DNA from 4 places in the Photobacterium kasasachensis genome. Region 4 is predicted to be linked to each of the others. Evidence: predicted binding sites of a transcription regulator. Region 4 holds the regulator's gene; each other region holds the start of a gene.
The links. Region 4 encodes CRP, which controls carbon source genes, mostly activating them, when cyclic AMP is high. Its sites were predicted from a motif close to TGTGANNNNNNTCACA; they were not measured.

Region 1: cdd (cytidine deaminase) is a predicted target of CRP. The motif match lies at 1,612-1,627, and genes of this name have one in related genera.
Region 2: nagE (N-acetylglucosamine-specific PTS transporter subunit IIBC) is a predicted target of CRP. The motif match lies at 2,521-2,536, and genes of this name have one in related genera.
Region 3: rppH (RNA pyrophosphohydrolase) is a predicted target of CRP. The motif match lies at 4,693-4,708, and genes of this name have one in related genera.

Annotation. Positions count from the first base shown of each region.
Region 1 is NZ_JAKJSH010000017.1:30,360-38,362, forward strand. It holds gene L4D19_RS21700 (winged helix-turn-helix domain-containing protein) at 1-371, shown strand, start outside; gene L4D19_RS21705 (CidA/LrgA family protein) at 462-800, shown strand; gene L4D19_RS21710 (CidB/LrgB family autolysis modulator) at 803-1,480, shown strand; gene cdd (cytidine deaminase) at 1,686-2,573, shown strand; gene L4D19_RS21720 (DMT family transporter) at 2,705-3,601, shown strand; gene L4D19_RS21725 (TAXI family TRAP transporter solute-binding subunit) at 3,763-4,731, shown strand; gene L4D19_RS21730 (hypothetical protein) at 4,878-5,276, opposite strand; gene purT (formate-dependent phosphoribosylglycinamide formyltransferase) at 5,505-6,680, shown strand; gene L4D19_RS21740 (thiopurine S-methyltransferase) at 6,761-7,402, opposite strand; gene L4D19_RS21745 (hypothetical protein) at 7,812-8,003, opposite strand, start outside.
Region 2 is NZ_JAKJSH010000006.1:137,356-145,358, forward strand. It holds gene nagC (DNA-binding transcriptional regulator NagC) at 1-447, opposite strand, end outside; gene nagA (N-acetylglucosamine-6-phosphate deacetylase) at 450-1,586, opposite strand; gene nagB (glucosamine-6-phosphate deaminase) at 1,599-2,399, opposite strand; gene nagE (N-acetylglucosamine-specific PTS transporter subunit IIBC) at 2,655-4,145, shown strand; gene glnS (glutamine--tRNA ligase) at 4,555-6,219, shown strand; gene fur (ferric iron uptake transcriptional regulator) at 6,356-6,802, opposite strand; gene L4D19_RS08370 (hypothetical protein) at 6,995-7,141, shown strand; gene fldA (flavodoxin FldA) at 7,319-7,846, opposite strand.
Region 3 is NZ_JAKJSH010000021.1:20,891-28,893, forward strand. It holds gene lgt (prolipoprotein diacylglyceryl transferase) at 50-856, opposite strand; gene L4D19_RS24050 (sulfite exporter TauE/SafE family protein) at 923-1,726, opposite strand; gene ptsP (phosphoenolpyruvate--protein phosphotransferase) at 1,736-3,991, opposite strand; gene rppH (RNA pyrophosphohydrolase) at 4,018-4,539, opposite strand; gene mutH (DNA mismatch repair endonuclease MutH) at 5,349-6,020, shown strand; gene L4D19_RS24070 (DUF6482 family protein) at 6,012-6,314, opposite strand; gene L4D19_RS24075 (NADP(H)-dependent aldo-keto reductase) at 6,507-7,541, shown strand; gene L4D19_RS24080 (hypothetical protein) at 7,656-7,901, opposite strand.
Region 4 is NZ_JAKJSH010000009.1:48,539-56,541, forward strand. It holds gene L4D19_RS13715 (aminotransferase-like domain-containing protein) at 1-1,031, shown strand, start outside; gene L4D19_RS13720 (hydrolase) at 1,051-2,022, shown strand; gene L4D19_RS13725 (YheU family protein) at 2,142-2,360, shown strand; gene L4D19_RS13730 (phosphoribulokinase) at 2,491-3,360, shown strand; gene L4D19_RS13735 (OsmC family protein) at 3,451-3,855, opposite strand; gene crp (cAMP-activated global transcriptional regulator CRP) at 4,128-4,760, shown strand; gene L4D19_RS13745 (hypothetical protein) at 5,009-5,203, shown strand; gene L4D19_RS13750 (DUF1338 domain-containing protein) at 5,280-6,074, opposite strand; gene astD (succinylglutamate-semialdehyde dehydrogenase) at 6,117-7,574, opposite strand; gene astA (arginine N-succinyltransferase) at 7,593-8,003, opposite strand, start outside.

The DNA of each region.
Region 1 (8,003 bases), on a different contig from region 4:
AGGTGATCAGTGCCCAGTCGCTGTTTGATAAGACATTCACTCAGGTCGATCCCTACAGCCACGAAAGCAACAGCCACTATGATCTAAATACTCTATTGATCTCGCTGACAAAAAAGCTCGAATACAATGGCGAGATGTCCATTCCGATTGAAGTTATTCCTCACTTTGGCTTTCGCGTTCCCCTCCCAGACAAAACATGCCGTCTTGTCCATACCTTTGATAAACAACCGAGACTTCCTGCCGAAAGTAACCAGGAACCAAAGCTAGAGTCAGCCACCGAGCACATTGTTAAATACAGCCTATTGCATAAGATTTCAGTGCTGTTACTAGCTGCTGCCGGGGTTGCGATTGTGGTTGTTTCAAACTTCTAGCAACCGGTATTTTTGCGTTCAAATTTTTTGTGGCTTAGATCACATTTGTTTTGTATGATGAATGAGTCTCTTCGTTAGGAATCAAGGCTCATGGCATATCTCCGTTCCTTTTCTGTCATTCTCATTTGTCTGTTTATCGGCAAGGCGATACAGCACCTTACCCAGCTGGCTATTCCCGGTAGCATCATCGGCATGTTGCTTCTATTCATCGTGCTCTCAATGGGGCTCATCCCTTCCAGTTGGGCAAAAGAAGGCTGCCATCTGCTCATTCGCCACATGGCATTGCTCTTCGTTCCTGTTGGCGTCGGCCTGATGAACTATCTTGATTTACTCTCCGCAAACACCTTACCGATTTTACTCAGCACCATTGGCAGCAGCCTGATTGTTTTTCTGGTTATTGGCGTGGCGACTCACTACAAGGAAAAATGATGATCTGGTTGGCTACAACATTAATTGTTTTCTATATTGCCCGGTATATTTCAAAGTACATTCAGCACCCTATCGTCAACCCACTTTTGATCTGCCTGCTTGTCATTATTCCTCTGCTGGTATGGTTGAACGTGCCATATGAGACCTATTTCGAACAAAACAAATGGCTAAACGCGCTGCTTGAGCCTGCTGTCGTCGCATTGGCGTTTCCCCTCTATGAACAGCTGTCCCAAATCAGACAAAAATGGAAAGTCATCTTCACCGCGTGTCTGGCTGGCAGTGTTCTGTCGATGCTAACCGGAGCCGGCATCGCTTTGTCGCTTGGTGCCGATCCTCAGCTAACGGCAAGCATTTTGCCTAAATCTGTTACTACACCTATCGCAATGGCGGTTTCTGAACAGATTGGCGGTGTTCCGGCAATTGCGGCCATCATGGTGATTATTGCGGGTTTGTTCGGCGCGGTATTGGGTTACCCGCTATTTCGGTTAGTGGGGATTGAAGCCCCTATCGCAAAAGGACTAACCATGGGGACGGTATCTCATGCCCTTGGAACGGCAAAAGCGGCGGAAGAAAACTATCAGGATGGCGCATTCAGTTCACTGGCGCTTGTTATCTGCGGTGTAATGACATCTATCCTTGCACCGGCTATTTTTCCACTAATCTTAAAGTTATTCAGCTAAGACATTAGTATTCACAATATATGCAGGTAATCGAATACATCGTTAACTTATTGATAAATAAAGGCGCGAAAATTAAAATCTGTGTGACACCACTCTCATTTATGTAATGCGTGTAACGGCGATTAGGTATCTGTGACAAAGATCACACATGAAATTAATCACTGCGCCTACAATGTTTCTCCATACACAATACGGAGTAACACTCATGCATACTAAAGTGATGGATGCTTTAGGCACTTTACCCTCTGATCTGGCGACTGCAATTAAGCCTGTTTTAGAAGATGCAAACTTTGATGCAACTTTGAGCCCAGAAGTATTCGAACAGCTGCTCGCTAAGACACAGATGACGGACAGTGAACTGCGTGTTGCTCTGCTTCCTCTTGCTGCAGCCTATTCCGTTGCTCCGATTTCCAACTTCTTCGTCGGTGCTATTGTGCGCGGTGAATCTGGTCGCCTTTACTTTGGCGCTAACATGGAATTCGTCGGTGCTTCTCTGTCGCAAACCATTCACGCCGAACAGTCTGCAATCAGCCATGCCTGGGTGAAGGGTGAAAGAGGAATTTCCGATATCACCATTAACTACAGCCCTTGCGGCCACTGTCGCCAGTTCATGAACGAGCTGACTACAGCACAGAGCCTGGTTGTCCAGCTACCTGAACGCGCAGCGAAAAAGCTTCAGGAATACTTGCCTGAGTCATTCGGTCCTGCTGATCTGAACATTACTGATGCCCTGTTGGCGAGCGTTGACCATGGTTTGAAAACCGATGCGACCGAAGCACTGATTAAAGAAGCATGTGCGGCAGCCAACGGCTCTCACGCGCCATACACCAAGAACTTCAGTGGTGTTGCACTAAAAGCCAAAGACGGTAAAACCTTCATTGGTAAGTATGCCGAGAACGCAGCGTTCAACCCAAGCCTGCCACCGCTTCAGGTTGCACTGGTTAACATGAACATGGCTGGCTACCCGCTTTCAGACATTGAAGAAGCGGCACTGGTAGAAAAATCAGACAGCACTATCAGCCACCTGGCAGATACCCAAAACACCTTGGAAGCGCTGAACCCAGATGTACCTCTTACTTATGTAGCGGCTTAACAGTAGCGCAGCATAATCTGACTATTTAAAAACCGCCGAATGGCGGTTTTTCTTTTTAAATCAGTTTCATCCTCTCTTATGCAGGGGTATGATGCCGTAAGATTTTATTACCTGTACTGATAATATTACCCATGTCTCATCACCACAATCCGCTCCAGGGCGCCAGCTGGATGCTAACCGCAGGGCTTGCATTTGCTATCGTCAACAGCCTGGCTCAATACCTGAGTGTCATGCTTCACCTGCCCTCAACCACTGTTGCACTTATTCAATATTTCATTGCCCTTATCGCTATCTTCCCTTGGTTAAGAAGCCTGGGTCTAAGGCAGGCACTGCAAACCAAACACTTTGGCATGCACTGTTTACGTGTGTTCCTTTCAGTAATTGGTATTCAGCTCTGGCTGTGGGCACTCGCCTATCCGGTGCCTATCTGGCAGGGTATTGCGCTGCTTATGACCTCACCATTGTTTGCCACTATCGGGTCTGGGTTGTTCCTGAAAGAGAAAGTCGGTATTGCACGCTGGGCGGCAACATTGGCAGGTTTTGTTGGTGCGATGATCATTCTTGAGCCATGGGCCGACTCGTTCAGTTGGGCAGCATTACTGCCTGTTGGTGCTGCATTCTTCTGGGCCTGCTATTCACTGATGGTGAAAAAGATGTCTGTCGATGACTCGCCAACGACGATGGTTGTCTACCTGCTGATTCTGATCACGCCATTCAACCTGTTTCTTGCGGTGCCGGACTTCACTATGCCTGCAAGCGGGCTGACATGGGTACTGCTTGCCGGAGCCGGATTGCTGACAGCATTGGCACAATGGTCGATTGCCAAAGCCTACGCGGTTGCCGATGCCTCATTCGTTCAGCCGTTTGACCATGCCAAGCTTCCTTTGAACGTACTGGCTGGCTGGGTTGTCTTTGGCTGGGTACCGCCGGGCCGTCTATGGCTTGGCGCTGCCATTATTATCGCTTCCGTCGCCTTTATCACCCAGTGGGAAAATAAAAAGGCAACCGTTAAAAGCGAAGCAGCCTAACCCATCACTTCTCCCCAAAATCCCCGCCTGCCGGGGATTTTCTTTTTCTTGCTAGCCAATTAGAACAACTGCTCATTATTACGAAGAAACTGAGTGAGTTACGGTATCTCTTCTATACTTTTCAATCGTACGGAGAAATTTGTTACTCAGAGGAACCTGATATGAAGCAACTTGGTTTAGCGTCTCTTTTCATTAGCCTTTTTTCTTTGCTCTTCTCAATCACGGTACGCGCAGAATCATTCATCACCATTGGTACTGGTGGCGTTACAGGTGTGTATTATCCAACTGGCGGTGCGATTTGCCGTCTGGTCAACAAAGACCGTGACGCTCACGGCATCCGTTGCTCGGTAGAAAGTACCGGCGGGTCAATTTATAACATCAATACAATTCGGGCTGGTGAGCTTGATCTGGGGATCGCCCAGTCAGACTGGCAATACCACGCCTATAATGGAACCAGCAAATTTGCCGACAAAGGCCCTTTCAAATCACTTCGTGCGGTTTTTTCTATTCACCCTGAACCCTTTACCGTTGTCGCCAGAGCCGACTCTGGCATTAAGACCTTCACAGACTTAAAGGGGAAACGCGTTAACATCGGCAATCCGGGCTCCGGCCAGCGAGGAACGATGGAAGTACTGATGAAAGCCCTTGGCTGGACGAATAAAGACTTCGCGCTGGTTTCCGAGTTGAAGGCATCCGAGCAATCTAAAGCCCTTTGTGACAACAAAATCGATGCGATGATCTATACCGTTGGCCACCCTAGCGGTGCGATCAAGGAAGCCACTACATCCTGTGACAGCGTGATTGTCGAGGTGGCAGGGCCTGTGGTCGACAAACTGATTGCCGAGAATGACTTTTATCGTGTCGCAACAGTACCCGGTGGGATGTACAAAGGCTCAGCCAGCGACGTGAAAACCTTTGGTGTCGGTGCCACGTTTGTTTCATCGGCCCAAACAGACAAAGCGTTGATCTATCAGGTCGTCAAATCCGTGTTTACCAACTTTGATACCTTCCGCAAACTTCACCCAGCCTTTGCCAATCTGAAGAAAGAAGAAATGGTTAAAGATGGCTTGTCTGCGCCGCTTCATGATGGTGCCAAACAGTACTACCAGGAAGCAAAACTCATAAAATAGAGTTAATAGGGTTAGCAATAGAACAACGCTTGTGACAGCGTCACAGAATGCGACTTACACACCACAAGCATTCCCGGCACAAGCAATACAAATGACAAAAGGCTGGAGTATCCAGCCTTTTTAGTTTGCAACTAACTCAAATCCACTTAGAAGCGATAGCGAACGCCCAGTGCGCCTTCTAGCTCCAGATCAACGTCTTCTACGACATACAGTGTCGGGCCAACTTCACCGTAGAGTTCAAACTGGCTTACCGGCACCTGGAATCCTACTCCTGAACGCACACCCAGTTTGTCATACTTGTTATCGACGTACTGAGCACCAACGAAGGTGTACATGCTATTTAGATCAGGGTCATTGACGAGTGAACCTAAGTTAAACGTCTTGTCTACCGCTACACCAAAATCATCCAGGCCAAGAGAAAATCGAAGATCGTTCGTCTTGTACTGAATACCACTCATCGGGCTACCAAAAAACACCCCGACGCTTTGTGAAGCGTGTGCTGAAACGGAAAGAGCAAGCGCCAAGCCTAGTAAAACTTTTTTCATCGTAATCATACTGTCGGTAACGAATAATGGGCCTACGTTAACCAAAAACCCCCTAAGACTCGATAGCCCCGCAGTAATCATGACAAAACTTTTACAAAGAAACCTCTAAGTATAGCCTTGGAACAACAAGGCAAAAACCAAGCAAAAACAAACAACGCAAACGATTGCGTGATGATTAAATTCCTGTATGATCGCGCTCAGTATCAATACTTATCGTAAGGAAATTCGATGTTAGGTTCAGCGACTCGCACAGATGCAACCCGTGTTCTACTGCTAGGATCCGGCGAACTAGGAAAAGAAGTTGCAATTGAATGTCAGCGTTTAGGTCTTGAAGTTATCGCTGTTGATCGCTACGCCAATGCCCCGGCGATGCAGGTTGCCCATCGCAGCCATGTTATCGATATGCTCGATAGCAAAGCGCTCAAACAAGTTATTGCCAAGGAACAGCCTCACTATGTGGTGCCGGAAATCGAAGCAATTGCCACCGATACGCTGGTTGAGCTAGAAGCCGATGGGCTGAATGTTGTACCAACTGCCAATGCGACCAAGCTTACTATGAACCGTGAGGGCATTCGTCGCCTTGCGGCAGAAACATTGGCTATTCCAACCTCCCCTTATGAATTTTCAGATCAGTATGATGATTTCGCCGCATCAGTTGAGCGCATCGGTACACCTTGTGTCGTCAAGCCAATCATGAGCTCTTCCGGCAAGGGACAGAGCGTGATCAAAACACCGGCAGACATCGAATCAGCCTGGCACTATGCACAGGAAGGCGGACGTGCAGGAGCCGGACGTGTCATCGTCGAAGGCTTTGTCGAGTTTGATTACGAAATTACCTTGCTGACCGTTCGTGCCATTGATGGCGTGCATTTCTGCGATCCTATCGGTCACCGTCAGGAAGACGGCGACTACCGCGAGTCTTGGCAGCCACAGCAAATGTCAGCTGACGCTCTTAAGGCCGCTCAGGAAGTTGCCGAAAAAGTAGTGAACGCACTGGGTGGCTATGGTTTATTTGGTGTTGAGCTATTCGTCAAAGGGGATGAGGTTCTGTTCAGCGAAGTCTCCCCTCGCCCGCATGACACCGGCATGGTCACCCTGATCTCTCAGGATCAATCTGAGTTCGCCCTGCATGTTCGCGCTTTCCTTGGCTTGCCGATTCACGCTATCACCCACTACGGCCCGTCAGCATCGGCTGTTGTGTTGTCTGAAGGTGTTTCCGACAACATCCGGTTTGATGACCTGGCAACTGCACTGGCCCGTCCGCAAACGCAGGTTCGCCTGTTTGCCAAGCCAGAAATTAACGGTCGCCGTCGTTTAGGCGTTGCCCTGACTCGCCGAGACACTACAGATCAGGCAATCAGCGACGCGGTTGAAACAGCTTCGGATATCAAAGTCGTTTTTTAACAAAAATACAAATACGCCAAGCATGAAAAAAGGAGCCACTGGCTCCTTTTTGTTTTTGTTTACGGGTATAGCTTGGCTAACTACAGCTCGATCAGCCACACTTCTTCTGCAAAACGTGACAGTCCACGCTGACGGCGTGGGTGTGATTCATCGGCATCGTCGCGATCAAGGTGGGTGATCTTACAACCAGCGAACAGCTGCTCAACTTCATCTTTGGTGACACTGAACGGAGGGCCATCCATTTCTGGCTGCGGATAATCCAGAGTAACCAGCAAAATACGTCCACCAGCCTTCACCATCGAAAGCAAGTGCTCCGTATACATTTTGCGCATGTTCTCAGGCATCGCAATCAATGCCGCACGATCATAAACCACATCGACAGGCTCAACACGAGTGGCAAAAAAGTCGCCACAATGAATGGTAATTTCATCGAACTCATAGAGCGTCTGACCATTACCTATCGATGTCACCATCGGCGTATAAAAGTGCTCGGAGAAAAACGCCCGTACCGCAATATCACTGAGCTCAATACCGACAACATTATCATGTTTTTCAGCCAGCCAGGCCAAATCAACTGATTTACCGCACATAGGCACCAACACGGTATCGGTACGTGTCGTGTTTAGCCTAGGCCAATACTTCGTTAGTACTGGATTAATGTCACTTAAATGAAAACCGATACGGTTCTCCGCCCAGCGGCTATGCCAAAATTCTGCATCCATCTTATTAGAATCTCTTAACTGACTTTACTTACGTTTGTATTTATCTCTATGGCCGCTATCTGACCATAGTTTGTTGCTCTGATCCAGCATTCGGTACGCCCTCAGCTAACCGGAAACACTGCCACCGCCCATAAACGCCTCAGGCGCCTTCTGAGCGCCTCAAACGAATCACAACAACAATGCGCACAAAACACCACCAAATCGCTCTATAATCAATCACAGGCACAAATAAAGCTATTATCAATAAGTATTACGGAAAGTGTTCGTTTCTCAGCGTTCAGATGCAAAAAAGGATGCCGAAGCATCCTTTTCTACTAATCTGGCTTAGACTGCGCTAGGCGAGATTATAAATTTGTTCTTCAATTTTTCTTTTATGAGAGTCATTGAACAAACGATACAAACCGGACAATTAGGAAATTCTGAACAGCTTGATCGAATCACGGCGTACAGTTACACCGCGGAAAGTCACAGGCTCAAGCAACGTCATTAGCTGCTTAGAGACAAAGAACTTACCACCGTAGCTGCGATCGCCACCACGGTTTACCCAATCTGCAAATTCATCTGCCAAGTTGAACATAGAGTTTCCGACAAGCAGAACTAG
Region 2 (8,003 bases), on a different contig from region 4:
AATACCGAAAGCGACCAGCTCACGCATGATATTTTGGTTGTCTGCGATGAACTGGCGGATATGGCCAAGCAGGCCGTCGGTCAGTTCTTGCTGGTTGGCGTAATTAAACTGATGAGCGGCACTGGCTATGTGCTTGCCGCTCAAATCGTAAATGGTCAATTCGATATAGTTGCGTCCAAGCCGGATAGCAATCGAATGGAAAGGCGCTGACTCTGTCGTCAGCGAAATGGCACGTCGTCCACCGGTGGAGGCTTGCTGCGCGACCTCTTTGATCAGGCCGCGCTCAAGCAATTGGCGGGTGATTTTAGTAACGCTTGCAGGAGCCAGCTGACTTACGTCTGCTACCTGGATACGTGAAATAGGGCCTTGCAAGTCAATGAGTCTGTAAACAGCTGCACTGTTAAGCTGCTTTACCAGATCTACATTACCAATTTGTCCGCCTGTCATAGTTAGTTCTGCTCGTATTCACCGTTAACAACAGTCGCCCGAACATGGAAGTCACGATCAAAAATAGCCAGGTTAGCAACCATGCCTTTTTTGATGGCTCCCAGTGTCTTGTCCGCACCAATGGCACGAGCAGGATACAGGGTTGCCATACGAATCGCTTCGTCCAGGGCGATACCTGCATGCTCGACACTGTTTTGAACTGCTTCAATCATGGTTAGTGCCGAACCGCCAAGTGTGCCATTTTCATCAACACACTTGCCATCACGGTAATATACTTTCTTACCGACAAAAATAAAGTGATCAATGTCTGCTCCTGCTGGTGCAGTTGCATCGGTGACCAAAACAAGTTTTTCGCCTTTCATCCTGTGAGCCATACGAATATTGGCATAATCTACATGAAAACCGTCCGCTATCACCCCAGTGTAGACATCCGGCGTGTCGTAGATGGCCCCGACCATGCCTGGCTCGCGGCCGGCAATCGGTGTCATGGCATTAAACAGGTGGGTCGCAAAGCTGATACCGGCCTCAAAGCCCTTGCGCGCCTCGACATAGGTGGCATTGGTATGGCCTGCAGAAACAACAATACCGGCCTCGGCCAGCTGTCGGATATGCTCGTGGGAGTTCTGTTCCGGTGCCAGTGTTACCTTGGCCACGATATCGGCATTGTCACAGATGGTCTGGATCATGGCGTCATCGGAACGACGGATGTGATCGACACTGTGGATACCTTTTTTCATCACGTTCAGGTAAGGGCCTTCCAGGTGCAAACCGAGCGAGTGGTTTTGATACTGGGCGTGATATTCGCGGGCCGCGGCAATGACCGCTTTCATATCGTCGTCAGACGAGGTGATCAGCGTCGGCAAGAAGCTGGTGCAGCCTGATTTTAGGTTGGCGCGGTGCATGGTATGGATGGTATCGGCATTGATCTCATCGTTTAGCATGACGCCGCCGCAGCCGTTGAGCTGCAGATCGATGAAACCTGGTGTCAGGTTGGCCCCGTCCAGATTCAGCGTTTCAATATCTTGAGGTAGCTCGTCAGCAGGGCAAATAGCGTGAATGTTCACGCCGTCAATAATGACGGCGTGGTTATTCAGCACATCGCTACCGGTAAAAATACGGCAGTTGGTAAGCGCGTACATGAACAACTCCTATTACAGGTTCTTGATGTTTTCAGCTTCCAGTTCCTGGAAGTATTTCACAGTTTTGACTTTCAGCTCCTGTGTTGACGGCTCGTCACAGACAATCAGTGATTTAGGGTGTAGCTGAAGGGCAGATACCGTCCACAGGTGGTTAACCGAACCTTCAACGGCGGCTTCAAGAGCCTGAGCCTTGTTGTGGCCGGTAACCAGAATCATGATTTCCCGTGCATCCAGCAACGTACCAACGCCGATGGTTAGTGCGTACTTAGGTACCTGATCCATATCACCGTCAAAGAAGCGCGAGTTTGCAATACGGGTGTCTTCTGTCAGTGTTTTGATACGGGTGCGTGATGCCAGCGAAGAAGCCGGCTCGTTGAAGGCAATATGTCCGTCGTTGCCTACGCCGCCCATGAACAGATTAATTTTACCGTAAGATTTGATCTTGTCCTCGTAACGCTGACACTCGGCTTCGTGATCGTCAGTATTACCATTCAGAAGATTGATGTTTTCTTCTTGAATATCAATGTGCTGGAAGAAGTTGCTGTACATGAAGCTGCGGTATGATTCAGGGTGGTCGGCTGAGATACCGATATACTCATCCATGTTGAAGGTAACAACGTGCTTAAAACTTACTTCTCCAGCTTCATAAAGCTCGATTAAACGCTTGTATGTTGCCAGTGGAGTACCACCTGTTGGTAAACCTAATACAAAAGGACGGTTGGCTGTTGGCTGAAATTTATTAATAGAATCAGCGATATAGCGAGCTGACCACAAACCTACATCTTTAGCTTTATTCAGCGGGATTAGTCTCACGGTGATACCTCATTCCTAGTAGAAAATACGATTAAATCTTAGCGGCATATTACCTTTGTTTTGGATAATAAAATAAGTTTTATGATCGGGCTAGCAAAATCGCTCTATTGTTAGTTAATCAGGTGATAAAGATCACAATTGATGAGGTTTTAATTTGCGGGGCGAAATTAATCTCTTACACTGCAAATGACTTAATCGGATAACTAAAAAAAGTTATCTGGATCGCATCTAAGAAAACCATAGGGGGAACTAAGGGTGAATATTCTTGGATATTTTCAGAAAGTAGGTAAGGCGTTGATGGTACCTGTTGCCACACTGCCTGCCGCCGCAATATTAATGGGTATTGGCTACTGGATTGATCCGAACGGCTGGGGTGCAAACAGTGCACTGGCTGCCTTTTTGATCAAGGCTGGTGCCGCTATTATTGATAACATGTCTGTACTGTTTGCAATTGGTGTTGCGTACGGTATGTCTAAAGATAAAGATGGTGCAGCAGCACTTTCTGGTTTTGTTGGCTTTTTAGTCGTTACAACGCTGCTGTCTCCGGGTGCAGTTGCACAAATTCAAGGCATTGACCCTAGTGCAGTGCCTGCAGCATTCGCGAAGATCAATAACCAATTTGTCGGTATCTTAGTCGGTATCGTATCCGCTGAAATCTATAACCGCTTCTCTGCTGTAGAACTTCACAAAGCCCTGGCATTCTTCTCGGGCAAGCGTCTGGTTCCTATCCTGACGTCATTCGCAGGTATCTTTATTGCTTTCATCCTGATGTACATCTGGCCAGCCGTTTATGGTGGTCTTGTGAACTTCGGTGAAGGTATCCAGGGTATGGGTGAGATAGGTGCTGGTATCTATGCATTCTTTAACCGTCTATTGATTCCTGTCGGCCTTCACCACGCACTGAACTCTGTATTCTGGTTTGACGTTGCCGGTATCAACGATATTCCTAACTTCCTTGGTGGCGCGAAATCTATCGCTGAAGGTGTGGCGACTCCGGGTGTGACCGGTATGTATCAGGCTGGTTTCTTCCCAATCATGATGTTCGGTCTGCCAGGTGCGGCGCTTGCGATGTACCATACGTCGAAAGCGAAGAACAAAGAAAAAGTTGCTTCAATCATGATTGCAGCTGGTTTCGCATCATTCTTCACCGGTGTAACTGAGCCGCTAGAATTTGCCTTCATGTTCCTGGCTCCTGCGCTATACGTTGTTCACGCAGCACTGGCTGGCTTGTCTGTATACATTGCGGCATCAATGCAGTGGATTGCTGGCTTCGGCTTCTCGGCTGGTCTGGTCGATATGGTGCTCTCTACGCGTAACCCGCTTGCGGTTAACTGGTACATGCTAATTGTTCAAGGCCTGGTATTCTTCGGTCTGTACTACGCAATCTTCCGTACTGTCATTGTTAAGTTCGACCTGAAAACACCGGGTCGTGAAGACGATGATGCCGAAGAAGGTTCAGTTGCGGGTTCAGAAGAAACGGGTGAGCTGGCAAAACAGTACCTGAAAGCACTGGGTGGCCACGGTAACCTTGAGAACATCGATGCATGTATCACGCGTCTGCGCCTGACACTGAAAGACAGTAGCCTTGCTGATGAGAAAACTCTGAAGGCTCTGGGTGCCATGGGTGTGGTTAAACTTGGTACTAACAATATTCAGGTTATCCTTGGCCCGCTGGCGGAAATCGTTGCTGGCGAAATGAAAAAAATCCCGGCATCTGAAGATCTCTCTTCGGTAAAACTGCCTTAATGACCTAAGGCCGGGTTCCTGATCAGGGAGCCTGGATTACGGCGTGAAGAGCGGCCTCTTGTTTGGAGGCCGTTTTTTTTTCCAAAACAAGCTTACACTGAGGCTTGGCCATCGCTACCGCAAGGCTCCGCTCTGGTTCGGCGGGTTGTGCCTTGCTAGTTTCCGAATACGCTTTCCCCGAAGTGTATTCCGAAGCTGCCCTGGTAGTTTTAGGCTTGGGTTGCCCTGCATCTTGAGGTAGCTTGGGTATATTGATGCTCGAATTGGGTGTCATCTGTTTATATTGCCCTGCGATAGCGGGGTTTTTTTATACATATCGACAAACAATGCACACTATTTGTTGAGTCGTGCACCATATTTATGGATCATAGAGGGTTCTAAAATCCTGTAAGCACACGAGGTGTAATAGATGAGTGAATCTGAAGCTCGTCCAACTAACTTTATCCGCCAGATCATTGATGCGGATTTAGCAAGTGGCAAACATACAAGCGTACATACCCGATTCCCGCCGGAGCCGAATGGCTACCTGCACATCGGTCATGCTAAATCAATTTGTTTGAACTTCGGTATTGCTCAGGACTATCAGGGTCAATGTAACCTACGTTTCGACGATACTAACCCTGAGAAAGAAGACATCGAATACGTTGAGTCTATTAAGAACGATGTTAACTGGTTGGGCTTCGAGTGGAGCGGTGAGATTTGCTATTCATCAAACTACTTCGACAAGCTATACGGGTTTGCTATTGAATTGATTAATAAAGGCTTAGCGTATATTGATGAGCTAAGTCCAGAGCAAATGCGTGAATACCGCGGCACATTGACTGAGCCGGGTAAACACAGCCCATACCGTGATCGCAGCGTTGAAGAAAACCTGGCGCTGTTCGATAAAATGAAAAATGGCGAAGTGGAAGAGGGCAAGATGTGCCTTCGCGCCAAGATCGACATGGCTTCACCGTTTATGGTGATGCGTGATCCCGTTATCTATCGTGTGCGTTTCGCCACTCACCACCAGACTGGCGACAAGTGGTGCATCTATCCGATGTACGATTTCACGCACTGTATCTCTGATGCGCTGGAAGGTATTACACACTCTATCTGTACCCTGGAGTTTATGGACAACCGCCGTCTGTATGACTGGGTACTGGATAACATTACGATTGACTGCCAGCCGCGTCAGTATGAGTTCAGCCGCCTGAACCTTGAGTACACGGTTATGTCCAAGCGTAAGCTAAACCAGCTGGTAACCGATAATCTGGTTTCTGGTTGGGATGATCCGCGTATGCCGACTATCTCTGGCCTGCGTCGTCGTGGCTTTACTTCTGCCTCTATCCGCGAGTTTTGTAAGCGCATTGGTGTAACTAAGCAAGACAACACCATCGAGATGGGCTCACTGGAATCTTGTATCCGTGATGATCTAAACGAAAATGCACCTCGTGCAATGGCCGTTCTGGATCCAGTTAAAGTTGTTATCGAAAACTTTGATGGTGAAGCGGAAATCTTGAATGTAGCGAACCATCCGAATAAGCCTGAGATGGGAACCCGCGAAGTACCTTTCACTCGTGAGCTGTATATCGAGCGTGAAGACTTCCGTGAAGAAGCAAACAAGAAGTACAAGCGCCTGGTGCTGGGTAAAGAAGTGCGTCTGCGTGGTGCCTATGTGATCAAGGCTGAACGTATCGAGAAAGACGAAGAAGGTAATATCACTACCATCTTCTGTACTTACGATAACGAAACGCTGGGCCAAAACCCAACAGACGGCCGCAAGGTGAAGGGCGTGATCCACTGGGTATCAGCGGAAGCGGGTATCCCTGCTGAAATTCGTCTGTACGATCGTTTGTTCACGGTACCGAACCCTGGCGCTGCTGATGACTTTGTCTCTGTGATCAACCCGGAATCACTGACCATTAAGCAAGGTGTCGTAGAGCCGTCGTTGGCTGATGCTGAAGCGGAAAAAGCGTTCCAGTTTGAGCGTATGGGTTATTTCTGTGCCGACAGCAAAGAGTCATCTAAAGATAAACTGGTGTTTAACCGCACGGTTGGCCTGCGTGATACTTGGGCCAAGATTGGCGATTAACAGCAAAGCCAGCTAAGGCTGGCTTTTTGAACCCATAAAAAAACCAGCCGCTTGGCTGGTTTTTTGATTTAGTGTCTAGCGCCTAAGCCGCCATCTGTCGTAGTCAATATATCGCAGTGGAGGCTTAGGGCATTAATTATTTTTGATCGTGCAGCTCTGGGTTTTCGTTACAGTCACCTTCCATGCAGTGACCATAGAGGTACAGGCTGTGGTTAGTCAGGCGAACGTTGAAGCTGGAAGCAATCTCTTTCTGACGCTGTTCGATAACTTGGTCAGAAAACTCAATAACTTTTCCACAATCAAGACAAACCAGGTGGTCATGGTGGTGCTGAGTGGCCAGTTCAAATACTGATTTACCACCTTCGAAGTGGTGGCGAGTCACAATACCAGCATCATCAAATTGGTTCAGTACGCGGTAAACCGTTGCCAGGCCAATCTCTTCACCAATATCGATTAGTTTCTTGTATAAGTCTTCAGCACTAATGTGTTGGCAATCAGGCTGCTGCAATACTTCCAGAATTTTAAGACGCGGAAGCGTAACTTTTAAGCCTGCTTGTTTAAGTGCGTGATTATTATCTGACATCCGAGTTTCCTATTGGCTAGCCGCAACAACATGAAGCGGTAGTCTTTCTCATATCTATTTATTATAAGTGACGACAAGGTAACAATAAACCTTAAAAAGCGATGAATCTACCTGATATGTAACTTTTCTTTACTTTGCAGGCTTGTTACAAAAATGTAGGTGTGCTCTTCGTGCTAGTGGTTAGGGTTGGCCGTGGATGATAATGATTTTCCGGTTGGCCAGTATAGCGTCGCCCCTAAAGAAGTGGCGGCTGCTCTGGGGAATGAGGTTTGGAACATCATAGACTTCCCAATACTGCTGTTATTTCAGAACTTGTCTGAAGTTAACGTAGTGGAATAAAAATGCTAATCGTACTCAATACCGCCATGAAATTTTCTCATGAATTGAGTTGTTATATGCGCTATTGTTTATATGCGGTTAGGGTATGTAAGTTATGTCGAGGTATGCAGATCTGATTGCGATTACAGAAATAAAAAACGCGCCATAGGGCGCGTTTTTTGGGCGTAACCGTGACGATTAGTCGGCCAGTTCAGCCAGGCACATTTCGTCGTAGATTTGTTTTACCCACTTCTCTACGCGCTCGTCAGTCAGTTCCGGCTGGCGATCTTCATCGATGCAAAGGCCAACGAAGTGATTGTCGTCAACAAGTGCTTTTGATGCTTCAAACTCAAAGCCATCCGTCGGGAAGTGGCCAACGATAGTTGCGCCGCGGCCTTCTACGATTTCGCGAACCGTACCCATAGCGTCACAGAAGTACTCTGCGTAATCTTCTTGGTCACCACAACCGAAAATAGCAACAAGCTTGGTCGAGAAGTCGATACCTTCCAGCTCAGGGAAGAAGTCATCCCAGTCACACTGCGCTTCGCCATAGTACCAGGTAGGGATACCTAACAGTAGCAGGTCGAAGTTGTCGATATCTTCTTTGCTGCTTTTAGCGATATCTTTTACTTCAACCAGTTTTTTGCCCAGTTGTTTCTGGATCATTTTAGCGACAGCTTCTGTATTACCTGTGTCGCTACCAAAGAAGAGTCCTACACTCGCCATAGTAGAGATTACCCGTATATTAGTTGTTGACCGTTATCCTTGATGATAACGATATACATAAATCTTATCAGGGCGTTGGCCCTGAGTTTCAATGATCACTTGTCAAGCGGTGACACTGGTCACTTAAATGCTCGATGCTGTTTTATCTGATCATCAC
Region 3 (8,003 bases), on a different contig from region 4:
ACAAAAAAGGCAGCACCCTTGAGTGCTGCCTTGGTCAAAACGTCTGCGCTTACGCGGTGGTATTTCTCGGCTGGGTTTTATACGCCCACAGCATCATCAGCAAACCACCGATCACCATCGGCAAAGACAAGATCTGCCCCATGCTAATCCAACCGCCAAACAGCCCCAAATGGGCATCCGGTTCACGGAAGTACTCGACGATAAAACGGAAACTACCGTAACCGAACAGGAACAGCCCCGACACCGCCCCGGCAGGGCGCGGTTTGCGAATAAACAAGTTCAGGATAATCAGCAATACCAGGCCCTCGAGGAAAAACTCATAGAGCTGGGACGGGTGGCGTGGAAGCGGTCCGCCAGTCGGAAACACCATGGCCCATGGAACATCCGATGTTCGTCCCCATAACTCACCATTGATAAAGTTGCCCAAGCGGCCAACTCCCAGACCAAACGGCACCAGTGGTGCGACAAAGTCTGCTACGTTGAAAAAGGTTCGCCCGTGCTTATAGGCATACCAGAACATCGCGGTAATGACACCGAGCAATCCGCCATGGAACGACATGCCGCCCGTCCATACCTTAAACAGATAGAGCGGATTATCCAAAAACAGGTCGAAGTTATAAAAGAGCACATAGCCGATACGCCCGCCAAGGACGACACCGAGGAAGCCGGCAAACAACAGGTCGCTGACCTGCTCCCGGGTCCAGCCGCTACCCGGCTTATCCGCCCGGCGGTTAGCCAGCCACATGGCAAAGACAAACCCCAGCAGATACATCAAGCCGTACCAGCGTATCGCTAGCGGGCCAATCTCAATCAAAATCGGGTCAATGTTTGGAAACGTCAAATAACCTTGGCTCATTCAATCTATCTCAGAAAGCAGGGAGGAAAGAAAACGCACCGTTTGCGCTCTTCCCGTCCTAATCAATTATCCCAAAAACATCTCCAAGCTGATAAACAGCAAGAAGACGGCAAATATCTTTTTCAATGTCATGGTCGGCAAACGGCTGACCAAAGCAGCACCATAACGGGTCGTGAGCATTGAGGTCATTACAATACCGAGCAATGCCGGAAGATACACATAACCAATACTCATCGGCGGCAGCGTCTCGTCACCGATCCCCGCGGTAATAAATCCCACCATTCCCGCTACCGCAATCAGTGCCCCCGACAGTGAGGCACTGCCGATCGCGCGGCGCATTTCAACACCGTGCAAGCTGAGGTAAGGCACGGTCAACGATCCTCCGCCAATCCCGGCCAGACTCGACACAACCCCAATGATCCCGCCACTACATACCGTCGCCATAGGCCCGGGCAAAGGGCGCATATTGGTAAAACGCATCGACGCCAGCATTTGCAGTGCCAACAGCAGCACAATCACGGCAAAAATTCTCGGCAGCAGTGCCGTCGGCACCAGCTCGGCGATCACGCTACCGCCAAGGCCACCGATAATCACCCCAGGTGCCAGTGTTTTCACAATCGAGAAATCAACATTTCCCAGTCTGATGTGATTACGGGCTGACGAGCCAGAGGTCAGTACAATACTGGCCAGTGAGGTCGCCAATGCAATATGCATTACCAGCTCACTGCCGATTCCTGCCCGAGGCAACAGCCATACCAGTGCAGGCACCACTACCAGTCCGCCTCCGATACCGAGCAAACCAGCCAGCAAGCCAACGCCACTGCCCAGAACCAGGCACATGGCAAACAACCATAACGCATTATCTATCATCTTAACCTACTACTTACCGGCACGGATAAAGCCACCCAAACCGCGCTCGTCAACAAACTCCGTTGTTTGGGCACGTACATCATCAGCGAATGTCGCCTGCAAAGCAAATCGGCTTAACTGCTCCATTTCGCTCACCGAAATATGGCGCAAAATATATTTAATCCGGGCTACATTGCGGGTGTTCATACTCAGGGAGCGATAACCCATTCCCACCAGCAACAGCGCTCCAATCGGATCACCGGCCAGTTCGCCACAGACACTAACCGGGATATTCAACCCCCGGCTGGTATCGATAATATGCTTCATGGCATGGAGCACGGCCGGATGCAATGCATCATAGACACTCGCAACCCGGGAATTGTTCCGGTCAACGGCGAGTAAATATTGCGTCAGGTCGTTGCTGCCGACCGATATAAAATCGACCTTTCCTTTCAGCGCCGACAATTGGTACAAAATCGACGGCACCTCGATCATGATACCGATCCGAGGCCGCTTCAGTTCTTTCCCCTGCTCTTCAGCATATTTTGCCACTTCGACAAAGGCGCGCTCGATCAAGACCTTCGACTCGTCCAGCTCGGCAATACCAGATATCATCGGGAGCAAAATATCCATATTCTCAAGGCCGATACTGGCCTTGAGCATGGCCCGGACCTGGATCAGAAAAATTTCGGGATGATCGAGCGTAAAGCGGATCCCCCGCCAGCCCAGAAAAGGGTTATCCTCTTCGATAGCCAGATACGGCAAAGGCTTGTCGCCCCCAACATCCAGGGTCCGCATCACCACCTGCTTATCACGGTAGGTAGATAAGATAGCCCGATACTGTACCGTTTGCTCTTCTTCCGACGGAAAACTACGCTGCAACAAGAAAGGCACTTCGGTTCGATACAGCCCGACCCCATCAACCCCCTGATTCACGGCAATACTGGTATCGGCGCTCAGGCCTGCATTCAGATGAATATGAATCCGCTGATTATCCTGGGTATAGGATGCCTTGCCGAGTTCCTCCTCGACCGTTTTGGTCAGCTCGTCTTCTTCCTTGAGCAGCCGGTTATATTCTGCGAGGACATGACGGTTAGGATTAACCAGAAAGTCTCCCCGGTACCCGTCAACAATGACCTTGCAGTTGTGCACTTTCTCGGGAACAAAATCGACCCCCATAATTGCAGGCAGGCCCAGCGCCCGCGATAGGATCGCGGCATGAGAGTTGGCGGCACCTTCCTGGGCGACAACCGCTGCCAGCTTGTCCCGCGGAATACTGGCCAGCATAGCCGCTGTCAGTTCTCGGGTCAGCAGAACAACCGGTTCATCCCACTGGTGCTCGGCAACATCATCATTATGGAGGAAAAACAACAGGCGCTGGCCCAGCTCGCGAATATCCTGCGCCCGCTCTTTAAGGTAGTCGTCTTTCATATTGGCAAAGCGATCGGAATATGCCTCGACCACCTGACGGATCGCCCACTCGGCCTGATCGCCGGCGGCAATTTTGGCAAACAGATCTTTGCGCAGCATCGGATCATTGAGCAGGTGACTGAACAGATCGAAAATAGCCAGCGTCTCTTTGTGTAGCTCACTGTCAAAACGCTTACGCAGCCGGCGGAACTCGGCACTGGCAAGCTCAATCGCGATACTTAGCCTTTCCTGCTCTGCCTCCAGATCGAGACAAGATGCCGGTGATACCTGTTCCAGCCGCGGCTGGTTATCATCCCACCAGGCACGGGCTACCGCTACCCCGGTCGAGGCAGCCGAACCAATCAGGTGCAGGCCGTCACGTTGATCCGGCCACATTCCCTGGGCCTTGGCATGGGCAAGGATCACCGCCAGCTGCGCCGCCAGCGTAACCATAAAGGACTCTTCGCTTTCATCGAACTCGCGTCGCTGCCGCTGCTGGATAACCAACACGCCCAGCACCTGGCGCTGGTGAATAATGGGAGTGCCAAAGAAGGAGCCGAAAGACTCTTCGCCAATACCGGGAAAATGTTTGAAATGGGGATGATGCCGGGCATCGGCAACATTGATAGGCTCTGCGCGGTTGCCGACCAGCCCCACCAGCCCTTCACCGAAAGCCAGCTGAATCTGGTAGTGGGGTTTGGTGAGTCCCTGCGTCGCCATCAGGGTAAACTGCTGTCGTTCGTGATCGGCAATATAGACAGAGCAACAGTCTGTCTTCATTGCCCGGCAGGTACTGACAACAAGCTGATCCAGCGCTTCAATTAAATTTGGGGCGCTTGCGACTTTTTCAACAATTTCTCTTAGCTGCGTCAGCATAGTAAACCTTATCCGGTAATCCTGAGTTATCCCCGCTTGCCTCTGCGCTTCATCTTGCGCTCTTTTCTCTCTTTGAAAGGCATGGCCATAGCCGCGAACTCCTTTAGTGCCCGCCGGTAGACATCACGCTTAAAGGACACGACCTGACGCACCGGGTACCAGTAACTCACCCAACGCCAACCATCAAACTCAGGCGTGCTGCCACGCTGCATATTCACCTTTGACTCATCACATTCTAGGCTGAGCAAAAACCATTTTTGCTTTTGCCCGATACAAACAGGTTTAGAGTCCCACCTTACAAGACGCTTCGGTAATTTATAACGTAGCCAATGCCGGCTTGACGCCAAAATTCGGACATCTTTCTTGGTAAGCCCTACTTCCTCATACAGTTCGCGATACATGGCTTGTTCCGGGGTCTCCCCCTCATCAATGCCGCCTTGCGGAAACTGCCAGGAGTGTTGTCCATATCGTCGAGCCCAGAATACTTGGCCATGGCTATTACAGATCACAATCCCTACATTAGGGCGGTATCCATCGCCATCTATCACTGGACGACCTCAAGTATAAATCTCTATTAACAGTGATTTTTTCACAGACGATGCAACGGGTAAACAAACATTCTAATTAATAACCGTTTTTTCCTACCTAGCACTCAGTTTCTGGATAACTTCGAATGGCCGACGAGTTTATAAACAGACAAATGAGACCTATGCCACATTTATACACGCTTTCTGTGGATAGATTTGTGCAGAAGCTCTATTTCAGCCTGATTCAAGCCAATTTTTGTTTCGTACCATTTTAAAACACACATCAGAAATACTAGAGAAAAACATATAAAAACAACAAATTAAATTATCATACGAAATAATTAACCCATGGTATTGAATGATCATCCATACCGAAAAAACAGATCGGTCAAAGATCAACCAACAACGCGTTTATCCACATCGCTCATAGCCAACTGCTGATTTATCACCCAGCACAACGAATAAAATACCAACAAACACCTGGATAAATAACCAGATGGTGAGAAATTAAAATATTTATCCAATTATCCTGTGGATATCTTTGTGAAAGATCCTTACATTTTGCTTGTATAACCCTTTTCCAGCTAAGCCAAGCAGCAAACTGCCGTCAACAAAAACGGCTTTAAAATGATATTTTTCAACACCTTAAAAATAAACCTCATAGCCTTCTGTGTTGATCATCCACTCCGCGCAATTAGGATCGTGCATAAATTAACCACCCATTTATTCACAGTTGTCCCATCATTTCCCATACTCTTATCAGCATAGAGGGGCTATGCTAGTATGCTCGGCATCAGCGACTATTCACCTTAGAGTACCTTCGTACCGATATGCGTCCAACTCCCCAAACAGAGCAAGAACTCCTTAGCCGCGCCCATGAACTGGCAGGGTTGTCACTCGGCGAACTCGCCAAGGAGGCAGGTATTGTCACCCCTCCCGATCTAAAACGGGACAAGGGCTGGGTCGGTCAATTGCTGGAGTGGCACCTCGGCGCCACCGCTGGCAGCAAGCCCGTGCCGGACTTTATCGAGCTGGGTATCGAGTTGAAAACGATCCCGATCGGCTATAACGGCAAACCGCTGGAAACCACCTTTGTTTGTGTGGCACCACTCATTGGCCTTCAGGGCCTCAGTTGGGAAAATAGCCATATCCGCCATAAGCTGGCCAGAGTACTGTGGATCCCTGTGGAGGGTGAGCGGGATATTGCCCTGGCTGATCGCCGCGTTGGTTCTCCCTTGCTTTGGAGCCCGTCCCCGGACGAAGAGCAGCGCTTACGCCGGGACTGGGAAGAGTTGATGGATATGATCGTGCTCGGCCATGTCGAGAAAATTACGGCACGCCATGGCGAGATCCTGCAGCTTCGGCCAAAGGCTGCCAACAGCAAGGCGCTAACAGAGGCCTATGGTGCCGACGGGCAACCGATAAAGACCCTGCCCCGCGGCTTTTATCTCAAGACCCACTTTACTGCAGAGCTGCTGGAACGTTATTTCATCTTACAGTGAAATCGTCATGTCTTCCCGGCAGTCAGAGACCTTTCCGTCCGGAGAAAACTCATCATAGGGATCCGTCACCCGCAATATCACCGAGGTGATCCCCAGCGGACGGAGGAGATCCTTGACCTGCTCGATGGACTGGAAGCGGACCATTTCGTCGTTGTCATCCTTCAGCGGCTCAAGCTGATGCTTAAACTCCACTTCCATCAGATAGTCCGAGCAACCGGCATAGCTGGTCACAATGCATTTAGGGACTTTGCCATCATCAACTTTAAGCCAGTGCTTCAACTGCGATAGTTTCATTATAGCTCCTCGGATCCTTACCCTGACGATCAAACATTATTGTTATATCAGTCTATAACTATGTGCCACGTTAACCATATCGGCAAGGTGAAACCGACAGCTTTCCCCACTAGCTCAAGGTCAACACCGGTCTTCTCACCCACGGACAGACAGGTTATATTCAATAGATAGCAATCAGTCCAAGGAGGGCTTATGGAATATCACCGACTCCCCCACTCCTCGCTCGACGTCAGCAAAATCTGTCTCGGCACCATGACGTTTGGCGAGCAGAACAACGAATCGGAAGCGCACAGCCAGCTAGATTTCGCGTTTGAACGCGGTGTCAACTTTATTGATACCGCCGAGATGTATCCGGTCCCGCCAACAGCCGAGACGCAGGGACTGACCGAAACCTATATCGGTAACTGGCTAGCCAAATCCGGCAAGCGAGACAAGGTGGTACTGGCGACCAAAGTGGCCGGTCCACGGGGACTTCCTTATATCCGTGACAATATGGCGCTGGATCGCCGTAATATTCACGACGCTGTCGAAACCAGCCTCAACCGGCTGCAAACCGATTATATCGACCTCTATCAGCTTCACTGGCCACAGCGGGAAACCAACTGTTTCGGCAGCCTTAACTACCAATATGCGGATGATCATTCCGGCGTGACGCTAACCGACAGCCTGGAAGCCCTGGCCGAGCTGGTGCGAAGCGGTAAAATTCGCTATATCGGGCTCTCCAACGAAACACCGTGGGGCGTTATGTCATTTCTTCGCCTTGCCGAGAAGCACAACCTTCCTCGGGTCATTACTATCCAGAATCCGTATAACCTGCTCAACCGCAGCTTCGAGGTCGGGTTGTCGGAAATCAGCCATCATGAAGGTGTCGAACTGCTTGCCTACTCCCCCTTGGCATTCGGTACGCTAAGCGGCAAGTATCTCGATGGCGCCCGGCCGGACGGTGCCCGTTGCACCCTGTTCGAGCGATTCTCACGCTACTTTAATTCGCAGGGGTTGGCCGCCACCCAGGCCTATATCGATGTCGCCAACAGGCACGGTCTGGATCCGGCCAAGATGGCGCTCGCCTTCGTCAATCAGCGTCCTTTCGTCGCATCAACAATTATAGGAGCCACCAACCTCGATCAGCTGGAAGCCAATATCGACAGTGTCAACCTCACGCTCGGCAACGAGGTGCTGGCCGATCTGGAAGCTGTCGGCGTCACCTACTCCAACCCTTGCCCGTAGGCACCTCCGTTTAATCCTTTGAAAAAGCAAAGCCCCCGTCAGACGGGGGCTTGATAGTATTGTGCTTTAGCCATTACGCCTTGCTCGCTACGTATTAAGAGCAAGGCGTTACGATTATGTCACGAGTCTAGACTTATACTCTCGCCTTAGGTGACGGATCATACGACCGGCTTTATCGGACAACAGGTAGTTTTCCACCCGGTAGTCTTTACCCACACCGATATCTTGCAGCAAGTGCTCAGACAGGTGAGGGATATCCAGACGGATCCGGCGGTGTGCGCGACGCCATGCGGCATCCTCGCGATGGACGTCAAGACGAACTAACAAGACTGCGATACGTAAATAGACAGATTGGCGCATAGTAGTGCTCTCCATTAATTAGATAATAAGAGGGACACGGATACTGCCGTAGTAAGCTGACAATTTGACTCGCCGCGACAGATATCCGCGGCCCATTTACAC
Region 4 (8,003 bases):
AAAATCTGTCCCGCCATCCCGAGCAACTCAATCAGATGATGCTGTATCATGATCCGCAGGGGATGGACACCCACCGCAACGTCGTTGCCCGCTGGCTGCAAACCAAAGGCCTGAATATCGACCCCGAGCGCATGCATTTCACCTCAGGGGGCCAGCATGCCGCCCAGCTGATCCTGTCTGCATTTTGCCGCCAGGGAGATACCGTGTTGGTCGAACAGGTGACCTATCCCGGTTTTCTGAGCCTCGCCCGGCAGCAACAAGTCAACGTCAAGCCTGTAGCCCTTGATCATGAGGGGATCATTCCTGCCAGTCTCGAAGCGGCCTGCCGCCAGCACCAGCCAAGAATGCTCTATTGCACACCGACGCTGCAAAACCCGACAACCGCCACCATGAGCGAGCAGCGTCGCCATGACATCCTCGCTATCTGCCGCCAGTTCCAGCTGTTGCTGGTTGAAGACGATGTCAACGGTCTGCTGCCACAGCAGCGCCCGGCCCCGATGGTCAACCTCGATCCGGAACAGGTCATCCATGTCGGCGGGCTGTCAAAATGCCTCGCACCAGGGCTACGTTTGGGATATATCCAGGTGCCGCTCAATCTGCAACAGCGACTCAACACCGCACTTCACAACCACAGCCTGATGATCAGTCCTCTACTTACCGGGCTGGCCTGCGAACTCATCCACAAAGGGGATGCCGACCGGGTGCTGCAAGATATCCACCACGATATCAACCAGCGCCAGCAGTTGGTGGAGCAGCATCTGGGGGAGTTTTCCATTCAGCATACCCAGGACAGTTTTCATGTCTGGCTGACACTGCCTGACTACTGGCGGCTCAGTGACTTTGTCTCGGCAGCCGAGCAACAGGGGGTGATCATAAAGTCAGCCGAGATGTTTACCCCGCCGGGTGCAACCATCCCACCGGCGGTCAGACTCGCGATCAGTGCCCCCTTCACCCATAGTAAACTGGAACAGGGCTTGCTTATCTTGGCAGAGCTGTTAAAAAAAGATCCCATGAATGACTTTCCCCTGTAACCGGGAAGAGGAGTTGCCGATGATGCCCTTTGAACCCGCTAACGGGTTACGCAATGCCCACTTACAGACACTGCTGCCACGCTTTATTCGCCGCAAGCCGCTATTTACTCCGGTAGAGCAACGGATAGAAACCCCTGACGGCGACTTTCTCGACCTGGCCTGGACAGGTCAGGCAGCACAGCACCCGGCCAGCAAACCCATCATGATTTTATTCCATGGCCTGGAAGGCAGTTTTCACAGTCCCTATGCTAACGGACTGCTGCATGCCGCCAGCCAGCAGGGATGGCTCGGGGTTATGATGCATTTTCGCGGCTGCAGCGGTGAGATTAATCGCCAGGCTCGCGGCTACCACTCCGGTGAAACCACGGATGCAGCATTTTTTATCAAATGGTTACGCCAGCAGTTTCCCGACACCCCGATATTTGCCGTCGGTGTATCGCTTGGCGGCAATATGCTGGTGAACTACCTGGCAGAAACCAGTCATAAGTCAGAGCTTACGGCTGCACAGGTCATCTCCCCGCCCCTGAACCTAGCTTCCTGCTCAGAACGGATTCAGCAGGGCTTTTCCCGGGTCTACCAGCAATATCTGCTGGGCTCGATGAAAAAAAACCTCAGCCGTAAAATTGCTGCCCTGCCGGACAAGATGCCAATAGCGGCCAGCCAGGTAGGGGAGATTCGGTCACTGTGGCAATTTGACGAGCAGGTGACCGCACCGCTGCACGGCTTCAAAGACGCCGACGATTACTACCAGCGCTGTAGCGGCATCAATAAGCTCCAGCGCATACAGACGCGGCTGCGGATCATTCATGCCGCCGATGATCCGTTCATGACCTCGGCCGTTATTCCGACCCAGTCCCTGCCCGAGAATATCGACTACCATCTCAGTCCATACGGTGGCCACGTCGGTTTTGTCAGCGGTTCGCTGCGCAACCCGAACTTCTGGCTGGAAAAAACCGTTCCCGAATGGTTTGAGAAAGTAATCAAAGACTAAAAAAGCGGGAGTACTCTGGCTCTGTTACTGAGATCTGTTGCGGGGCCATATTACCGCTCTACAATTTATGAAATTCACAATATAATCAGCTATCCGTCTTACATGCTGATAACACCGCTATGATTATTCCCTGGCAAGAAATCGATCCGGAGACCCTGACAAACCTCATCGAGCACTTCGTTCTGCGCGAAGGTACCGACTATGGTGAAAGTGAACTGACCATGGAGCAAAAAGTGCAACATGTTCGCCAGCAACTAGCCTCAGGTGATGCCGTGATTGTCTTTTCCGAGCTGCACGAATCGGTCGACATCAAGCTGCGCCGAGATCTGCACTCCTGACCCTAACCAACAGCCGTTAACCATACCGGGCCGCGGTATCATTTTTCACCTTGCAGCCCGAGTTATACTTGACCTTCCCTCTCCAGCCTGTTAATAACTCTTTCCGTTAATGTTAACGACAGGGTTTGTCATGTCTGCAAAACATCCAATTATTGCAGTAACAGGGTCTTCGGGTGCTGGCACCTCCACCACCTCTGAAGCTTTTCGTAAAATGTTCAATATGATGAGCATTAACGCCGCCTGGCTAGAAGGGGACAGCTTTCACCGCTTTACTCGTCCGGAAATGGATGTCGAAATTCGCAAGGCCAAAGAACAGGGGCGCCATATCAGCTACTTTGGTCCCCAGGCCAATGACTTCGCCCAGCTAGAAACCTTTTTCCGTCAATACGGCGATGACGGCAGTGGCCAGTTCCGGCGCTACCTGCACACCTTTGACGAGGCCGTTCCCTACAACCAAATGCCGGGCTCTTTCACCCCGTGGCAGGATCTGCCGGAAAATACCGATGTCCTGTTCTACGAGGGACTGCACGGCGGGGTCGTCGACGGCGAGATCAATGTCGCCCAGCATGTCGATCTACTCATCGGCATGGTTCCGATTGTGAACCTTGAATGGATCCAGAAGATCGTCCGGGATACGCGGGATCGCGGACACTCCCGCGAAGCTGTCATGGAGTCGATCGTTCGCTCAATGGACGACTACCTCAACTACATTACCCCGCAGTTTTCCCGTACCCATATTAACTTTCAGCGGGTACCGACGGTTGATACCTCCAACCCGCTCAGTGCCAAGGCGATTCCCAGCCTGGATGAGAGCTTTGTGGTGATCCGTTTTCGCGGGATCAAAAATGTCGACTTCCCGTATTTGCTGTCAATGATCCAGGGCTCCTTTATGTCGCGCCACAATACCCTGGTGGTACCAGGCGGAAAAATGAGCTTTGCCATGGAGCTGATCATGCGACCGCTGATCCAGCAATTAATCGAAACGGGTAAAATCGGGTAATAACAAAGGCCAATAGCAAGAGTCGAGTAACGAGGTGCGAGAGGTATACTTTCCGCTCTTACTCGATACTCGCCTCTCGTAACGCTACGCTTATGCTTTCACGACTTCGTAGGAATGGGTCATTTCTACGCCCTCACCCAGCATCAGGCAAACCGAGCAATACTTCTGTAGCGAATCGGCTACGACTTTCTCGACCAGAGCCTCGTCCAGATCATGACCCGTAACCACAAAATGCAAGTTTGCCGAAGTAAAAATACGCGGAGCCTGCTCACGGCGCTCGGAAGAAATCTGTGCTTCACAGGCCGTGATCTTCTGGCCGGCAGACTTTAATCCGTCGACCACATCGACCGAACTACAACCTCCCGCAGCCATGAGCACCATTTCCATCGGACTTGGTGCTTTTTCGCCCCCATTACCGTCCATTACGACGCTATGGCCAGAATTTGACTGGCCCAGAAAGGTCATATCTTCGACCCATTTCACGCGTGATTGCATTGCTTTCTCCTTACTTAAAACAGGGGTATTTGGCACTAACTCACAACGGTGTGATCATGTGCACACTTATGACTACAAAATGCCCATTTCAGATAGATCAATATCAAGAAATACGCGCCGAAAAAAGATAAACTCTGAACTAATTATTCACGTGAGCTTGCAGCCCAGCGGTTGACTGCATATCCTAGACGGCGAACAATTCTATTGTTAGGCCCAGCTTCAAGTAATAAGGATATCGTTGTTGGGCAACAAACGCAGAGGAAGTTAGTAATATGGTTCCAGGTAAACCTCAAACAGATCCAACTCTAGAGTGGTTTCTTTCCCATTGCCACATTCATAAGTACCCATCAAAGAGCACTTTGATTCATGCGGGCGAGAAAGCAGAAACGCTCTACTATATCGTCAAGGGTTCTGTTGCCGTATTGATCAAGGATGAAGAAGGCAAGGAAATGATCCTGTCTTACCTAAACCAGGGTGACTTCATCGGTGAACTAGGCCTGTTCGAAGAAGGTCAGGAGCGTACAGCTTGGGTTCGTGCGAAGACACCTTGTGAAGTCGCCGAGATTTCTTTCAAGAAATTCCGCCAGCTAATTCAGGTAAACCCAGATATTCTGATGCGCCTATCTGCTCAGATGGCAAGCCGCCTGCAGGTGACCAGCCAGAAAGTAGGTGATCTTGCATTCTTGGATGTTACAGGTCGTATCGCCCAGACACTGCTGAACCTTGCGAAGCAGCCTGATGCGATGACTCACCCAGATGGTATGCAGATCAAGATCACGCGTCAGGAAATCGGCCAGATTGTCGGTTGTTCACGTGAAACTGTCGGTCGTATCCTGAAGATGCTGGAAGAGCAGAACCTCATTTCGGCACACGGTAAAACGATTGTAGTTTACGGTACTCGCTAAACCCGGTACCCGGAAAGCAAAACGATAAAAAGCCGCATCATGCGGCTTTTTTTGTGTCCGATGTATACCTGCTGGGCATCAATGTAATAGCTTCAGACATAATTTGCTACAGCGCTCACTATTGTTCCTCTTGCGATCCCCACCATCAATGCTACATTGTGCATATGTGTATTGTATACACTTCGCAGTCTGGCCCCAATAACGGAAGCGGCGTCAGATACCGTTCGGATAATACGGAACGCAATTATATGGATATAGAACGCTTTGCGCCGAATGCCGGCAACACACCACCCGCCGTGATCCAAACGCTGCCGGCGACCGTTGAGCTGACGGGCTTTAGCGGCCAGCGCCACTATCTGGAGCAGCAGACAACATTTGACTCCACCAGCCGCCATCAGGGCAATGACAGTCCATGGCTACCTCCGCTGGACAGCCAGCACTAGCGACATGGGCTAAAAATATAAAAACCACGGCTACCCATGGCAGCCGTGGATCGAGCACTTAGCTTAATTACTGTAATTACTGATTAGTACTTTCGAATATCTTGTCCGCCGAGGCCTCGACAAATCCCCGGTACAGTTCACCATCAGCCGTCGAATAACGTTTGGCAAACTCATAGAAACCACCCGGCACCTCGCGTACGCCATCCGAAAAGTTCACCGGCACCCGATCGGCCATTGTTGAAGACTGCTCCAACATCACCTCCGGACTACCCTTGACTTCCCCGCCTGACTCATTGATCGCAAAACCGTTGTGACGTAGCAGGTGATTCACTTCCTGGATTTCGGTGAACTGCTCCAGCTGATTAATGCTGACGGTAAAGTGGTTAGCACCGAAACCATGCGCCGCCAACCAACCGGCATATTCGCTTTCTGCCGACAACAGCTCATAGGTCGCATAGTCCAGATCCCATAACCGCCCGCCGTAAAGAAACGCCGGATCATGCATGGCTTCTTCCGGTACCTGGTTAACCAGATCGCGTACCGTCTCCTGTAACAATGACGAGAACTGCCCCACCATCAATTCACTGATAAAAACTTTAGGTGCCAACGGATTCGGGTGCTCAAAGTGCTCGGCATAGAGCTTCTTCGCCTCGAAATGGTACTTGCCGCACGGTTTATAGCCGATGGCAATAAATGGCGCAGCCAGGCGGTCAAGCCCGACCTGCGGAAGGTTAAACGTCCGCAGCGCAATATGATCATTGAGCAGGGGCTCACCTTCCTCCAGCAGATCATGAACCTGACCTGCCGACGGACATAGACGCTGGGTATAATCTTGCCACAGCGCATTAAACAGTTGTTCAACCCTTTCCATGATGATGCTATCCCCTTGTCGATTAATTCCGCTTTCTCGCGCTTACAGCTTGATACCCGGTGATAGCTGAGCCGGTAACTCAGTTTGATCACCTTCCATCGATGCCATCGGATACGCACAGTAATCCGCAGCGTAATATGCACTCGGTCGTAAGTTGCCGGATGCGCCCGGTCCACCAAATGGTGCATCACCACTGGCCCCGGTTAGCTGCCGGTTACGGTTTACAATCCCGGCACGGATGTGATCAATAAAGTATTGCCACTCTTCGTCGCGGGTAGAAACAAGCCCTGCCGACAAACCGTAGCGGGTATCATTGGCCAGCGTTACCGCCTGCTCCAGCCCCTGATAACGGACAACCTGCAGGAGCGGGCCGAAGTATTCTTCATCCGGTAGCTCGGCCACCTTGCTCACCTCGATGATAGCCGGCGTCACTACCGCCCCCTGGCCGCGTTTGGCTTCCAGCAGAACCTCGCCTCCCAAGCTCACCAAGTTGGCCTGAGCACGGACGATACCGTCAGCGGCCGCCTCGGAGATTTGCGGCCCCATAAATGGCTGCGGCTCGGCAAACGGGCCGTCGATAACAAGCTGCGATGTGGCCTCGACCAGACGCGTCAGCAGCGCATCCCCATTCTCGCCCTGCGGCAGATACAGACGACGGGCACAGGTACAACGCTGTCCGGCACTGATAAAGGCTGACTGAATAATAGTGTAGACAGTCGCTTCCAGCTCGCCATAGTCCTCGGAGATAACCATCGGATTATTGCCGCCCATCTCAAGCGCCAGCATCTTGCCCGGCTGACCGGCAAACTGACGGTGGAGGATATGACCGGTATTGGCGCTGCCGGTAAACAGCAAGCCATCGATACCGGAAGAACCAGCCAGGGCCTCACCCGTGGCACGGGCCCCCTGCACCAGATTAATCACCCCGCCTGGCAAGCCGGCTTGCTGCCACAGCTTCATGGTCTCTTCGGCAATTTTCGGCGTCAGTTCTGACGGTTTGAATACAACGGTATTTCCGGCCAGCAGCGCAGGCACAATGTGGCCGTTAGGCAAGTGGCCCGGGAAGTTATAAGGACCGAAGACTGCCATGACACCCAGCGGACGGTGACGCAAAATGGCCTGGCTTCCGGCCACTTCTTTCTGCTTGTGGCCGGTACGCTCATCATAGGCGCGTAGCGAGATGGCTATCTTGCCGACCATCGCCCCGGCTTCCGTTCGGGTCTCCCACAACGGCTTACCGGTTTCCTCGGCAATGGTGCGGGCAATATGTTCGCTGTTTTCTTTGACCAGCTCGGCAAAACGCTCAACGATGGCCTGACGTTCACTAAAGGCTGTTTTACGCCAGCTCAGGAGAGCCTGACGGGCACCGGCAACAGCTAGCTCGACCTGCTCGGCAGTCGCGCCTTTTCCCTGCCAGATCACCTCACCGCTGAACGGGTTCAGTGACTGCATCGCTTCGCCATTACCTTCCTGCCAGTTTCCTGCTATCCATTGTGTCATGATGTTCTCCCGTCCTTTTTATTGCGCAATCAGGCGAACCTGATCACCATTTTTCACCTGCAGTGCTTCTGCCATTTCCGCGTCCATCTGCGCGATCGCCTTCTCTTCATCAAGGACGACCTTACCGACAACAGCCCGGAAATTCTCAAATGAGCTGTTGCTGATAATGCAGTCTTTGCCTGTCGCAGACTCGCCAATCACAACGCTACAACGCTGCGAATGGCGTACTGATTCTATATTGCGGGTATCACACTCGACAGTCGGGCCGGCATCAAAAATGTCGACATAACCGCGGCAACTAAATCCTTCTTTTTCCAGCAAACGCAGTGCCGGGCGTGTTTTTTCATGTACCTCGCCAATCACCGCCTGGGCTTCCGGGCTAAGCAGGTTGACGTAAATCGGCAACTTCGGCATCAGATCGGCAATAAA